DNA from 4 places in the Alteromonas sp. Mac1 genome. Region 1 is predicted to be linked to each of the others. Evidence: predicted binding sites of a transcription regulator. Region 1 holds the regulator's gene; each other region holds the start of a gene.
The links. The regulator sigma-54, encoded in region 1, starts transcription at its own class of promoters, with help from an activator protein. The targets are predictions, from matches to a motif close to GTTGGCACGNNNNTNGNNT.

Region 2: AV939_RS02155 (choice-of-anchor A family protein) is a predicted target of sigma-54. The motif match lies at 2,272-2,290, and genes of this name have one in related genera.
Region 3: AV939_RS14895 (PEP-CTERM sorting domain-containing protein) is a predicted target of sigma-54. The motif match lies at 1,899-1,917, and genes of this name have one in related genera.
Region 4: flhA (flagellar biosynthesis protein FlhA) is a predicted target of sigma-54. The motif match lies at 1,782-1,800, and genes of this name have one in related genera.

Annotation. Positions count from the first base shown of each region.
Region 1 is NZ_CP013932.1:990,357-994,273, forward strand. It holds gene rapZ (RNase adapter RapZ) at 1-385, opposite strand, end outside; gene ptsN (PTS IIA-like nitrogen regulatory protein PtsN) at 420-866, opposite strand; gene hpf (ribosome hibernation promoting factor) at 875-1,162, opposite strand; gene AV939_RS04150 (RNA polymerase factor sigma-54) at 1,192-2,676, opposite strand; gene lptB (LPS export ABC transporter ATP-binding protein) at 2,752-3,477, opposite strand; gene lptA (lipopolysaccharide transport periplasmic protein LptA) at 3,480-3,917, opposite strand, start outside.
Region 2 is NZ_CP013932.1:531,424-535,340, reverse strand. It holds gene AV939_RS02160 (tetratricopeptide repeat protein) at 1-1,101, opposite strand, end outside; gene AV939_RS02155 (choice-of-anchor A family protein) at 1,236-2,186, opposite strand; gene AV939_RS02150 (DUF2855 family protein) at 2,499-3,656, opposite strand; gene AV939_RS02145 (hypothetical protein) at 3,681-3,917, opposite strand, start outside.
Region 3 is NZ_CP013932.1:3,471,292-3,475,208, reverse strand. It holds gene AV939_RS14910 (MFS transporter) at 1-213, opposite strand, end outside; gene AV939_RS14905 (DUF3010 family protein) at 550-996, shown strand; gene AV939_RS14900 (DUF2945 domain-containing protein) at 1,147-1,365, opposite strand; gene AV939_RS14895 (PEP-CTERM sorting domain-containing protein) at 2,063-2,698, shown strand; gene AV939_RS14890 (hypothetical protein) at 2,735-3,079, shown strand; gene AV939_RS14885 (VWA domain-containing protein) at 3,215-3,917, shown strand, end outside.
Region 4 is NZ_CP013932.1:2,329,745-2,333,661, forward strand. It holds gene flhA (flagellar biosynthesis protein FlhA) at 1-1,726, opposite strand, end outside; gene flhB (flagellar biosynthesis protein FlhB) at 1,938-3,068, opposite strand; gene fliR (flagellar biosynthetic protein FliR) at 3,087-3,866, opposite strand; gene fliQ (flagellar biosynthesis protein FliQ) at 3,868-3,917, opposite strand, start outside.

The DNA.
Region 1 (3,917 bases):
GCTCAACAATAGGCGCAAGTAAATCTGATTCGGCTTTTATCGACTCAGATAAGGATTTGTTGAGCTTGGCTAACGGGTGAAGTCGGCGTGTTTCACTGAAACGCTTCACCAGCACATCGTCGCTGGCGTCGATATACACAATGGTCATAGACCAAGACGAGGGTAGGTAATCTAAAATCTCTACCAAGTCGGCTGGATTTTTTGGCAGGTTTCTTACATCAATACTTACCGCGACTTGGTCATATTCATCAACCACAGTATGGGTAAGGGTAGGGAGAAGGTTAACCGGAATATTATCTACGCAATAGTAGCCTAAGTCTTCAAGGGCACGTAGCGCAACTGATTTTCCTGAACCGGATCGACCACTGATAATAATCAGTTTCACCTGCATTTCTCCCTTTAAAATATGGTGCTGTGCTTTATTGGCTTAAAGCCGTAATAATGTCGTCACTGGTGGAGGCCCGCCTAATGGCTTTCACCGTTTCTTTATCACTTAGTTTACCGGCAACGGTAGCAAGTGTTTGTAAGTGACCTTCTGTTTTCTCTTCAGGCACTAACAAGGCAAAGAATATATCTACGGGTTGATCGTCAAGCGCATCAAAATCGATGGCAGGGTTACTGGTTACAATAATGGCGATAACGTGTTCTAAACCCGGTAATCGACCGTGAGGCAATGCAATGCCATTGCCAATACCCGTACTTCCCATTCGTTCACGGGCAAGTAGGCTAGCTAACACTGTGGCCTGATCGATGTCGGGATTATTTTTAGCGGCAATGTCGCTAATAATCTCTAAAATACGTTTTTTACTATTACATTGAACCGCACACTCGGTGCGGTCCAAACTTACTATGGCTTGAATTTCCATACTAATATTTAGTGCTTTTTCAGCTTTTCCTTATGCTTGATAACTTGCCTGTCGAGCTTGTCGATCATGCTATCTATCGCCGCATACATGTCTGTATTATGAGATGAAGCAAACACTTCTGCGCCGCTAAGGTGCATGGTGGCTTCGGCTTTTTGATTGAGTTTTTCGACGTTCAGGATGACATGCACATTAGATATGTGGTCAAAGTGACGCTCTAGTTTGCTGAACTTAGTATCGACATAGCTACGCAAAGAGTCAGTAATTTCGACATGATGACCGGTAAGGTTGATTTGCATATTTCGTCTTCCTTAAATTATCAAGGCCTTTAGATAAGGCTTTTGCGTTGGTTTGACGGCGGAATCGATAATGATTCCCGGTATTTTGCTATTGTTCGCCGGGCAACTTTAATGCCTTGTTCGGCCAACAATTGAGCAATCTTGCTATCGCTTAATGGCTTGCTGGGCGTTTCCGCTGCCACAAGCTTTTTAATTAACGCGCGAATAGCGGTAGATGAACACTCACCACCAGATTCCGTTGCCACGTGACTAGAGAAGAAATACTTCAATTCGAAAATGCCACGTGGGGTATGCATATACTTTTGCGTGGTGACACGTGAAATGGTGGATTCATGCATATCTACCATTTCTGCGACATCATTTAGCACCATTGGTTTCATCATTTCTGGGCCGTGCTCGAAAAAGCCCATTTGTTGCTGCACAATACAGTTCGCTACTTTCATCAAGGTGTCATTTCTTGACTCAAGGCTTTTTATAAACCATTTGGCTTCTTGCATGTGTGAGCGAATAAATTGCGAATCGCTGCTGTTTTTAGAGCGTCTGCTCATGGCAGCATATTGCTGATTTACGCTTAATTTAGGCAGGCTATCGGGGTTAAGTTCCACCACCCAACGGCCATTCTTTTTGTTTACCGAAACATCAGGAATAACGTATTCCGGCTCTTTGGTAATTAATGCACTACCTGGACGAGGATTCAACGTTTGCAATAAGCGCATGGCTTCGCGAAGTTGATCTTCTTTCAAACGGCTCTTGCGCATTAACGTACGGTAGTCTTTGCTGCTAAGTAGGTCTGAATACTCGTTGATAAGCTGTCTTGCTTCAGTAAGCCATGGCGTGTCGTCTGAGAACTGGCGAAGCTGCACAAGCAAACACTCTTGCGGAGTACGTGAACCTGAACCGATAGGGTCGAACATTTGAATACGTTTTAGTACGCATTCAACTTCGTCCATTTCAACCAATTCTTCAACATCGTCGGAATTCACTGACTCTAAAATCTGTTCAATGGGTACGTTGAGGTAACCAGATTCATCAATTGAGTCGATAATGGCGGTAGCAATTGCGCGGTCGGTATCTGAAAACGGGGTTAAACGCATCTGCCAAAGCAAATGGTCTTGAATATTGTCGGTAGTTTCACCCTGAAACAGTTGGTCGTCATCATTATTAGAGGGACCTGGAGCGGGTGCAGATGAGGCCGAGTAATACTCGTCCCATGTGCTATCAATTGGCAATTCGTCGGGAAGGTCGTTCTTTTCAAGCGCGTCTCCTGCTTCTAAAGAATCGCTAGATGCAGTAGGAGCTGCTTCTACAGAAGGGTCATCTCCATCCATGTTGTTTTTCTCAACAGGGTGGTCATCGCCGCCTTCTTCAACTTCTAAAAGTGGGTTTGAGTCTAGTGCTTCCTGAATCTCTTGCTGCAGGTCGAGCGTAGACAACTGCAGCAGCTTGATTGCCTGCTGCAACTGCGGTGTCATGGTAAGTTGTTGACTGAACTTTAGCTGTAAAGATGGTTTCATCTACGTCTTATTTTTAAACTCTTGTTGTGAATATACCCGTACTTAAAACTGAAAATGACAATTCGGTTACAGTAACTATAGCCTGAATTGTTCTCCTAGGTATACATCCCTTACTTTCTGATTACTTAAAACTTGTTCTGCCGTCCCTTGCGCGATGAGTTCGCCTTGGCTCACAATATACGCTTTCTCACACACATCCAGTGTTTCTCTTACGTTGTGATCGGTGATTAGGATTCCAATTCCTCTGTCACGAAGATGTTGGATAATCTTCTTTATATCATTAACCGATATAGGATCAACACCAGCAAATGGCTCATCAAGCAAAATAAATTGCGGATCAGCGGCTAAAGCTCGCGCGATTTCTACTCGGCGACGTTCACCACCGGATAAACTCATACCCGTACTATTACGTATATGGTTGATATTAAATTCATCAAGTAGCGCATCGGCTTCTTGTTCTTGCTCTGCTGAACTTAACCCTTTACGGGTTTGTAAGATAGCCATGATGTTCTCAAACACCGTCAATTTTCTAAAAATCGAGGCTTCTTGCGGCAAATATCCAATTCCGCGGCGTGCACGTTCATGCATGGGCTCGTGGGTTAATTCGCTGTCATCAATGCTGATTTTGCCCTTATCAAGGGGCACTAAGCCAACAATCATGTAGAAGGTAGTGGTTTTACCGGCACCATTTGGGCCGAGTAATCCAACGATTTGCCCAGTCGATACTGATAAGCTTACATCGCGAACCACCTGACGTGCTTTATACGCCTTTGCAAGGCTCTGTGCGCTCAACGTTGCCATTATTAGTTATCGCCTTCGTTATTCGATGACGCTTTACGTATTGCCTCAGGCGTAAATACGGTAGTTACTCTGCCACCTTCACCGTCTTTGCCGCCTGTTGCAAGCAATTGTTCTGTAACCATGTCAAAGGTAATCTTGTCGCCTTGTACTTTACTGGTGTCTTGCTGTAATTCAGCACTACCTTGTAAAGAAATAGTTCGGTTTACCACTTCATAGCGAATTTCATTGGCCTTCGCTGTGACGGTGGCACCGTCTTCAAGTTCTTGCGAGTAGCTGGCTGGTTTGCCGCGAGCAACGAATATCTCTCGTCCATCACCTTCGCTGGCAATAACTTCAACTTCATCGGCATTTATTACCAAAGAACCTTGGGTAATTCGTACATCATCTTTAAACAATGAGGTTTTATTTTTGCCGTCAACAAATTGCGATTTCGAGTCGAC
Region 2 (3,917 bases), 460 kb from region 1:
ATTTTGCTTGTTCTCGAGAAATAGTGTTCCCAACACTAACGCTTGATCAATATTGCTATCTATCAAGGTTTCTGCATGAGGTTGCAAAGCAGACATCGCCGATTTCTTATCCCCAAGCGCTATATTAGTGCTTGCTAGCAATATCGCCGTTTGTACATCTTCTTCTGTGTGCTTTGCATAACTGAGAAAATTATCACGCGCTGTTTCGTAATTCTTCTGCATCAACGCCACCATACCGCGCAGGTAATAAAGTGCAGGTTCAGTCTGCAGCATAACGTCATCAACATTCGCTAATTGAGTCGCTATTTGCTCTAACTGGGGCCTAATAACAGCTAACGATTCTACCTGACTGGTGAGCCAACTATTGACGAACAATACATAAAGATCGCCTTCCGTTTGTAACAACAAATCTTCTGTGATTAAAAGCGCCGCATCAAAGTCAGAAGAAGAAATGTAAGCATCGATTAAACTACGCGCCATGGTTGGGTTATTTGGAGCCAATAAAAAGGCCCTACTGTAAAAGGCCTGTGCTTGTGCATACTCTAGACGCTCATTTGCCAACCGCCCCTTTAACCACCATGTTTGTGCTTGGCTATCATTTTGTGTCATAGATTTAGCCAATAGTGCTTCAGCTTCCGCATAACGACGGTCAAGAATGGCTAATAATGCCAATCCATTTAGGCCTTTAGGGTGATCTGCGGTGAGTGCGAGGATTTGGTCATATTCATATTTAGCACACAACATTCTAGATTGCTGCATACAGGCTTTTGCGCGGATCGTATGCCAATTTATGCGTGTTTCAAGAGGCAGTGGTGAATCAAAACCAAGAGCGAGTATACGTTCACTATCGCCTAAGCGAAGCAGTACTTCGCCCCATGGTTCGAAAATGAGTCCTGCGTCGCCCCCGGCATCAAAGGCCTCTCTAAATGCAGCATCTGCTTGGGTAAACATGCCATTAACTTGATACAATTGTGCTAATAAGATCTGTGCAGGTAAATAGTCTGGTTCAGCTTGAAGTGCATTTTTTGCATAAATGAATGCTTCTTTGTATTCCTTTTGGGCGAAGGAAGCTTTCCCTTTTTCATAATCCTCGTTATTCACTGAATATACCGAGAAAGATAGAGAAAGACTCACAAAGAAAACAAGCGCACACCGTGCGCTTGTAATTATAGATATCAGGGGCGAGGTTTTACTCATTAAGTAACATGCTCTGCTATAGGCAGTCGCTCGATACACTAGTAGCGGCGTACTCTTCTAAAGCTTAAGAATAACAAGAACAACGCCAATACTGCAATGGTAGGCGGCTCTGGGACAGTTACTACCGGAGGCGCTGAAGGTGTCTCGTAATTAAATACATAGTTATGAAATTCACGAGCGCCTGTATATGAAACCGCGGCGAAAGAACCATCAAACGACGCACCACCTCGGGTTGTCGCTAGAGGGGCTAGCACCGAACCTTTAACAGCTAAACTATTAAAATCAATACTTTCTGCGTCGTAGAAGTTCCACAGTACATTTGAAAATGCTTCGCTACCGTTGAAACCATTGTTTAGGTTTACACCACCACCCACTACGATGTCATTCGCAACAGCATCACCTGCTGAAACATTAATGATAACGGTTTCTGCATCGCCCCAGTTCAGCGATAAATTACTGTTTTGCGCGAAGATATCGCCAGCGGATACATTAAATACTGCAACGCTGTCTGTACCTACATAATTAAATATGCCATCACTGTATGTGCCATTCGCGCTAAGACTGGCAAAGTAAGCTGAATCGGCGTGCAGCGAGGCCGCTACTTCATCAATACTGAGGTTGGCATTATAAATCGCTTCGCCATCATTACCGTCATTCAGTTCTACATGCGACACATTAAGCGCGCCACCGTAAACCAAGTTATTGTCATTTAATACGCGAATTTGATTGGCATTTACGTCACCCATAATAGTAACGGCATCGATGGCAGTGTCTGTATTTGCTAGCCGACTACCAAACTCAACCGCGCGACCATTAGCGTTTAAGTCACCACCGATAAGGACTTGGCCCTGCACATCTCCACCTTGAAAGTTATAATCTTCCAACAAGATGAGGTTGTAAGTACCCAGCGTACTTGAAGTAGACTCTGCGGCGCTCACTGAAGCTACAAATGTAAACAACGATATCACTAATACGACTAAGCGAAACATCACGTACTGCCTTATATTTGTATGAAGTTCAAACAAGTCCATCAACTTAGGAAATTAAGTCAAAACTTGTGCATTGCCGCAACAAAAGCAAAATTCATACCATAAATTCAACCCTATGACTTTAATGAAGTTTATGAAATAAAACCTAATACCAACTGAAAAAATGTAAAAATCATTGACAACTGACAATATTTTTTACATGAAATTAACTAAAAGCACCAACCTGGTGCGAAAGCTACTTTGAGTTGGTGTCCCAAAAAGCGATGCGCCTACCCACTTATTTGATAGGAGTGAACGCAAATTTTATTATGATTATGGTATAAATATCAGCCCTTCGTGTGGTGAAACATCACCGCGACAAATAGCGGTAAAGTTTTGTATTAACGACGCAATATTTTTATGCTCTTTTACTGACAACCATGAAGAGGTCCACAACATGGCTTCTTTTACAAAAGCCCCGCTTTGTGCGTGAAATTTACTTGCACCTAATTCCGTCATTCTGGTTTGAATGTGCGCTGGTGCGAAGAAGAACTCATCGCTATTGCCAGAGGCGTCTTCGGTATTTTCAGCGCCATCCTCTGTGCCCGCGTCTTGCCAATGTGTTAATCCCACTTGCACATAGCGCATTAGGTCGTCACCAAGCCTTGTCTTTAGCCGCTGCTTAACCTCACTGTTTCCCGACATATCTACCACAATACTGGCTTTACTGTGGATGTCATCTAGGTTGTCATAGCAAACCACTTGATTGTAAACATCTAGTCCCTCAACAAACTCTTGGCTTTTACCAGAAGTTACACCTACCACGTGATAGTCATCTTTTTTAAGGGCATAGGCCAACCCTAAACTGGTTTTGCTTGATGCACTTAATACAATCACTTGTTTTGGCTTAGGCGCGTTGTACTGGTCGATTAAATCCCATAAACAATAAGATGTAATGTATAAAGGCCACAGTAACATTTGCAGGTTTTCACGGTGTGACTGGGTCTTATCACCGCCACTTTCTAACGGGCGATACATGTTATAACCCTGCGGTAATGAATTTCTATGCGCGCTGGTATCTATCAGATTTCCTTGAGCAAAAGCAATGGCGTCCATATGCAGGTGCGTGGCAGGCGGGAAATACCCAAAATAACGGCTGCCTACGTCCACTCCCTCTGCGCTAGACGCTGACACCTTCCCAATACCCCACACAGGAATAACCCCCCACTTATTGTTGACGTTGCTCTCAAGTGGTTTGTTGGAAGCAGCTTTGTCGGCAAGAGCTTTGTCGGAAACCGCTGGAAAAAACTGCCAATATCCAAGCTTTTCACCCATCATGAAATAAGTGAGATTGTTGGCGGTAAACGCAAAACGCTCTACTTCAAAAGTCACGCCCTCTTTCGACAGCCCTTGATTAGAAAGATCGGTGTTTTCTGTCGCGACTATACGGTGTTGGCTTAAGTCTTGTTTATCAACTTGAAACTGTTGCATAACCTTGTTCCCTTTTTCTTAGAATTAGAGTTTGCCACTGGCTGATAGCATATGCATGTACTCCATGAGTTTCCCCATAGCAGGTTGCGACGCGGCTTTAAGGCGCCCTAACACTTGTAGTTTCGGCATATCGTCTCTGGCCACTCCATGAACAATTTTGGAAAACCCATCGAGCCTACAATTGTGGATCCATGCTCGAAGCTCAGGTGCCTCGCCCCAAATATGCATATTTCGCAGCATGGCTGCTGTCATAGGTACCCA
Region 3 (3,917 bases), 2.2 Mb from region 1:
CAGTACATGTTTTCTGTTCCATTTACCGGTTAATGCGGTTAATACAGGGGCGCCAACAGCCACGCCAACAGCATAAAGGCTGACGAGTAATCCCGCGCTGGGTAGGGTTACGCCAAGATCTGACGCTATCGTGGGCACTAATCCCACAATTACAAATTCGGTAGTACCAATAGCAAACGCACTTAACGTTAACGCAAATAATGCAATAGGCATTGTTAATCCTCACAAAAGTGGCTCAAAAGAGCTGTTATTTAAGTGCACACAGTGTGACGATAAATTTGTTTGTGAAAAACAGCGTTAATAACAAAACACTTTTGTGATTTTTGAAAATATAAATAATGGGGTCAGTGTACTTTATTGATATAAAGGCATGCTGATCCTATTTCCTGCTATTTCCTGCTATTTCCTGCTATTTCTCGCTGTTTCTTGCTATTTTTCGACACTATTTCTGGGAAAAACAAATATTGAGTAGCCAAAGAAAATTGAGTGTGGGTAAATATCATCAGTGAAACACGTTATAATGATTTATAAATGTGAATAGGAATTGATATGAAAGTCTGTGGTGTAGATTTAAAAGGTAATGAAGCAAATGTATGTCTGTTGTCGCTGATAGATGGTTTGTTTCATGTGCCCGACTGCCGTACGCGTCGGTTAACGTTAGCCGATAGTAGTGCTAAAGGTTTAAAAAGTTTTCAAAGTACTTTCGCTAAACTTGTTGCCGACTACAAAATTGATGCTGTAATAATCCGTCAGCGTCAAAGCAAAGGTAAATTTGCTGGCAGCGCTATTGGCTTTAAATTAGAAGCGGCTATTGAATTAATTGAAGGGTTAGATGTTGTTGTATATAGCCCAACTGATATTAAAGAATCTTTACGCCGAAACCCAATTGCAGTGCCTTTTGCAGAAACAGGTTTAAAGCAGTTTCAAGAGCCTGCCTTTACTTCCGCTTATGCATGGTTAATGCAGAATCATTACGCTTCGCAAACAGACGAGTAAATTAAGGGGGCAGGGTACTTAATCTTTTAATACTCTTGCCCAATTTCACTGTATAAATATTTGCCTAGCAAATGCTTCGGTATGCTCACTACATCGCTATGAGAGAAAAAGAAAGGGTTATCATACTAAGCACGATAATCTAAAAATAAGTTAGGACGTTTTATTGAGTTCACTGTGCGATTTTAGTACTTCAGTACCATCGTCCTGTTCGATAAGATAAGCAGGGTCTTTTTCGCTGGCATCTCGTTTCACAGATGAGCCTTTAATTGTGCGCTCCACATCGGTGGTATACTTCTTTCGAATATTGCCTGTGGCGCTACCTTTTCCCCATTCCCACTCTACTTCTGTGTTAATAGCATAATGTTTCATTTTAAATCCTTGTGTAAATGATAGCGAAGGTTTGCGCGCTAGATTAGGTTTACTAGAACGAAACCACGATACTAAAAATTAATATACGCACAAGGTTTTAAACGGTGATTATTGGGTTAAGTTCACTAACCGGCAATAGGGGGAGGGAAGTAAGTAAACGGGGCTCTTATTACTTCACGATAGGCAAGACCGAAGAGGATAGCTTTGGATCACCAATGTAAAGAACTGCGACATTAGACTAACGTCGCCTTAGCATCTAAATGCTAATAAACCTATTAAAAGCAGAGTGTTAGTTAGTTTTTTTGCAATTGGCCTATGTACGTAAAAAAGGCTGACAATTATCCTCGAATATATCTGGTAAAGCGCTAATTCAGAGCGCCAATTATGTTGCCCATTCATTAAAAATTATTTTAACTCAAAAGTTAAATCTCATTAACATGGCTAGAAATTCTATTTAATTTCAATCGTATAAACCCCTTTGTGAAAACCTAATTCTACAAATTAACTATGTTGCCTGCACAAATAATCACCGATTTGGCCTGCGTAATGCATAGTCATTCGCGGATTGCGCACATATAAATCAAGCCATTGAATGGATTTAGCAACGGAATGCTACTGTAGTTTGGTTAAACCTCCGCCTGCTCTCTCAATCGCCCTAACGCGCAACTCGGAATAACTAGTTAAAAAAGGAATAACTATGTCTATCTCAAAAAGCATGTCTAAGCTCCGTCTAACAATACTTTCTTTTGTATTGCTAATAGGTTTCAGTACAACTGCTAATGCCGCCATCATTACACTAACGCCCAGCTCTTCAATCTTGAATGTTGGCGACAATGTAACCATCGATTTTGTTATTAGTGATTTAGCATCTGGCGGTGCACCAAGCCTATCGGCCTACTTTGTTGATGCATTGTTTAATAATGCATTGTTTAACTTCGTCAGTGTTTTTAACTACAGTACGGATTTGGGTTTTTCATTAAACAGCCCTGCAGAGTTTATACCTCCTTTAGTGTCACCGGGAATTGTGAGCGTATTAGATTCAACATTTGAAACGCCCACATTTTTAGATATCAACCAGCCAGCAAGCTTCACAATGTTCTCTATTACATTTCAAGCGATAAACATGGGTACTGGGGGGTTCACTATCGACACCTTATCATCTAGTTTCTCGAACTCAGATAATACAGGATTGATTGATATTACCGCATTAAACACCACTAGCGTCAGCGTCACTAACGGACCGACCCCCGTTTCTGAGCCTGCTACAGGAGCATTACTACTCACTTTGGTTGCTGGACTTTTCGCAACCAATCGCCGTCGCCGTGTGTCATAAGGCATACGCGACTTTTTTTCATGAAGGAATATGATCATGAAACATTTCGTGACTAAAACCGTTGCTGGAGTGTTGTTGTCCGGCGTTACTATAGCTGCCTCTGCCGACTCTATTGGCCTTAGCTTCGATGTGATTGCTAAGTCTAGTAGCCAAGTGGAATTCAACTTACTTGCCGAGAATATCGGTACCCAACCCATCTATAACGTCATCATTGAACCTAGCTTTGATGAAATCCCACAACTTAATTACGGTGACTTATCAGCCGGTTCTCAGGAAGGTAGATACGTCAATCTTCAGTGGGCTGCAGACGAACCACCCACGCTAAGTTGGAAGATAACTTATGTCGATGCTAACGGCAATACCGTCGTAGAGCATCAATAAATAGCGTTTAATAGGCACTGTTCTCGCAGTCTACTTTGTCTTAGCCGTTCTAAAAGTGCGAGCAACCCACACACAGTATGGAATCGTGTGATTTGGGGGCTGTTGTGCCGACAAAAGAGAAATAAGGATATCACCATGAATGTATTTAAACGGTGTTGCCAATCGCTGCTTATCGCGATCGCCATATGCGCGGCAACATTTGCTAACGCCAAAACCGACCTCGTGTTTATTGTTGATGGCTCCGGCAGTATTAACAGTAGTGACTGGAATATTCAGAGACAAGGTATTGTTGCTGCAATCCAAGATACTCTTGTTGTACCACGTGACGGAAGTGTTTCAATCGCTGTCGTCCAGTTTGCTAGCTCGACGCGGTTAGAGTTCCCATATCGTCTCATTGACTCAGAAGCGGACGCGCAAGCTGCAATTTCTGCCGTTCAGTCAATGAGTCAGTTTAGTGGGTCAACAGGGCCTGGTAACGGAATAAACACCGCAACAAGTCATCTTATCTCAATGGGCGCCTTGGAGGATGATTTCCAAAGCTACTGTCTATCTACCGATGGTAATCGCAATACAGGCGCTACTGTTCCAAGCGCAATAAGCAATGCGCAAAGCGCTAATTTTAGTCTCGACCGTTTCAGTGTGATCGCTATAGAAGATCCACCTTTCTTTGATGAGAGTGACGCGATTAACAACTATGAACCGCATGTATTCGGCGGGGGAGCAGTGTTCGTCGTTACGAGCTTTACCGAGTTTGCAGGTTTCGTTGGCTCACTTTGTATGGGTGAACCGTTGAAACTTGTGGGTATGGAAGTTACACAAGTTGTTCAAGATTTGGATA
Region 4 (3,917 bases), 1.3 Mb from region 1:
CAGGGTCTTGGCTACGTGGGCCATACTCACTCAAGGTTTGTACAATGGTACGCATGTCGCGAATAGGCACCCCTTCAAATAACAAGGTTTGCAGCACTTTAACAATGGTGCTTAGCGGCAGAATATCAGGCACTAACCCTTCAACTAATTTAGGATGCTGCTTAGCTAGCATGTCTAATAGCTGCTGAGCTTCTTCATGTCCAAGTAGTTGATAGGCGTTGTTTGTCAGCAATTGACTTAAGTGAGTAGCAACTACAGTGGCAGCATCAACCACGGTATAACCTAAGGTTTGTGCGTGCTCACGCTTATTCGGTTTTATCCATACTGCATCTAAGCCGAAGGCAGGATCTTTAGTGGCACGGCCTTCCAACTTGCCAAATACTTGACCCGGATTAATCGCAAGTTCTTCATCATGACTTATCTGTGCATCGCCAATGGTGACGCCCAACATGGCAATGGTATAAAGGTTAGGCTCTAAATCTAGATTATCGCGAATGTGTACGGGCGGTATAAGAAAGCCCAGTTCTTGAGATAGCTTCTTACGCACCCCTTTAATACGAGTGAGCAGTTCTCCGCCCTGAGACTTATCTACTAATGGGATTAATCTATACCCTACTTCTAAGCCTATGGTGTCTACATGCTGAACGTCGTCCCATCCAAGCTCTTTTATTTCAGGCGCGACAGTGTCATCTTTCACTATGTTCGCTGGGGTTTTAGGCTTTTCTGCCTCGCGTTTAGCGGCAACACCCTGCCAGTAAGCGTAACCAGCTATAAGCACTGAAAAACCAATAAAGGCTAAATGAGGCATTCCGGGTATAATACCCATAACAAATAGCACACCAGAGGCAATATAAAGGGCTTGGCTATTACCCAATTGACTACGAATTTCTTTACCCATTTCTTGGGTTTCGTTTTCTCGGGTAACAATAATTGCGGTAGCCACAGACAGTAACAGCGATGGAATTTGTGCCACTAAACCGTCACCAATGGTTAATATGGTGTATACCTCAATGGCATTTCCAAAACTTAGCCCGTGTTGAATCATGCCAATAAAAAGGCCACCTACAATATTGATAAGCATGATGAATAGGCCCGCGACCGCATCACCTTTCACAAATTTTGACGCACCGTCCATCGAACCGTAGAAATCTGCTTCGGCGGTAATTTCTTCACGGCGAGCACGCGCCTGATCTTGGTCGATATAGCCTGCATTCAAGTCGGCATCGATAGCCATTTGCTTACCTGGCATAGCATCAAGCGTAAAGCGTGCACTTACTTCTGAAATACGCCCTGCACCGGCGGTGACTACTTTAAAGTTGATAATAAGTAAGATAGCAAAGACCACCACACCCACCGCATAGTTGCCGCCAATTACCACTGCACCAAAGGCTTCGATAACCTTACCCGCAGCATCGCCCCCTTCATGTCCGTACAGCAATACCACACGGGTAGAGGCCACATTTAGGGCTAATCGCAGTACGGTAGCAATCAATAACACGAGGGGAAAAATACCAAAATCAACCGGCTTTTGGGTGAGTACTGCCACCAAAATAATGACTAAAGACAGCGCAATATTAAAGCTGAACAATACGTCGAGCAGGAATGGCGGCATGGGAAGAATAACCATGCCCATAATGGCAAGAAGAACAATGGGAGCGCCTAAGCCACTGGTAATGTTCTGCAGCTGACTTTTATCGAATCGCTGAAGGTAACCGGATAACTGCATTGCAGGGAGTCTCTCTATCGGAAAATTGACGCTTAACGCTATCTTTCAATGAGTATTACAACTACCGTGCCAGCTTTATATAAAACCGATTAAACATAAGTGGGAGGGCTGCAATTCGCAGCACTACAATAAAGAGTGTCTCATTATAAGCCTAAGTTCTAGCTCCTATTCAGGCACTTATTTAGGCTTTAACTAAGCAGCGAGCAGCGCGCTAGCGGCGCAGCTCTGGTGGTATGGGTAAGTCACGTTTAAGCGGCTTGGGACGTTTTCCTTTGCCCGCCCTGTGTGCTTTTAATTGATAAACGTGTGCTAATACTTGTGCTACCGCCATAAACAAGGCGTTGGGTACTTCACCGTCAATTTCAGTCGAGTAGTAAACGGCACGGGCTAGCATGGGTGATGGAATAAGCGGCACATCGTTGGCGGTGGCTATTTTACGAATATGCATGGCCAATTCATCGGTGCCTTTTGCCACAACTACAGGGGCGCGGTTACCACTGTCATCATACTTTATCGCGACAGAGTAATGGGTTGGGTTGGTCACCACCACATCGGCCTGAGGGACTTCTTGCATCATACGCTTAGTAGCAGCTTGATACTGCAAGCGACGAATGCGGCCTTTTACCAAGGGATCACCTTCAGAGTTTTTACGCTCGTCTTTCACCTCTTGTTTAGTCATCTTAATTTCTTTGTTGTGCTTATAAATTTGATAAGGCACATCAATAAGTGCAATAGGTATCATGCCGCAAACCAACATGATAAAAGCCCATTTCAGCATATCTAACGCGTGAAAAATGTTACCCGGGTACAGCTCTAAGTCCAGATGTAGCGCTTCGTCTTCAAAAAACAGCAATGCGCCTAACGCCATCCCAACGATGACAACCACTTTGGCGATAGATTTAATTAACTCGACCAAGCCATTCATGCCGAACATACGCTTAAACCCACTAAGCGGGCTCATTTTAGAGCCTTTAAATTTGGCACCTTCCCATGTGAAGTTGTAGCCGCCTAATGCAATAGAGCCGTATATCCCGGCTAGCATGGCTACCGTCATATACAGTAAAACCGGTACACTTACCGTAGAAATCGCGTCGCCCCATGCACCAAACATATGAGTGGTATCGTAGGTTTCATCTCGTGACAAAACGAACATACGCTGAGTAAGTTTAAACACCGATTCGGCAATCCACCCTCCAACGAACAAAAACATAAAAGCACTGACTACCAACACTAAGGTTGTGGATAGTTCTCGGGATCGAGCTATCTGCCCTTTTTTTCGGGTGTCTTCGAGTTTTTTCCCCGTGGGGTCTTCTGTTTTTTCACTAGAATCTGAATCAGCCATGTATCACCTGACTTATTTTCATGGGCAAATCCTAAGAAGTTGACACATAAACTGCTCGGCCCTGAACCACTGTGTTTCAAAATGCGCGGTAAAGTTATCCAGGGTTATCCAGATAATGAGCAAACCCATCACCTGTGCAATAGAAAAACCAATACTGAAAATATTAAGCTGAGGCGCCGCTTTGGTCATTACACCAAACGCTAAATTCACAATAAGAAGGGAAACAATGGGCGCCAACGATAGCGTAATCGCAGAGATAAACATCCACCCGCCCCAATGGGCAATTTCCCTAAACTGCTCACCTGTCCACCATGCTTCCCCGATTGGGAACGCATGAAAGCTTAATACTATCATGTGGATCATAGCCAGATGGCCGTCTAACGTCCAAAACAGCAAGGTAGCTAGAATTAAGTAAAATTGGCCTACGGCCGGAACGTTAATACCATTGACGGGGTCTACAATTGAAGCGAAACCTAAACCCGTTTGCATAGCAATAATTTGCCCTGCCAGCACAAAAGTATTTAGCACCATCATGGAAATAAACCCGATAGCTACGCCTATTAACAGCTGCTGAATCCCAAGAATAAAGGTGCCTAGATTCACTAAATCATCAACAGGTGCGGGCGGCACTACCGGCATAATAATAAGGGTTAGCATTATGCCTAGCAGAGCACGAACTTGCGGGGGAATAGATTGTGCGCTTAAGCCAATCATTGCCACAAAAAGCCCACTAATGCGCATAAACGGCAGCATTAAATCAGCAAGAAACTGATTGATGGTAGCCAGTTCAACAACCATGTTAACCGACAACCTGAGGTATCATTTCTACCATGTGGAAAGTGAAATCCA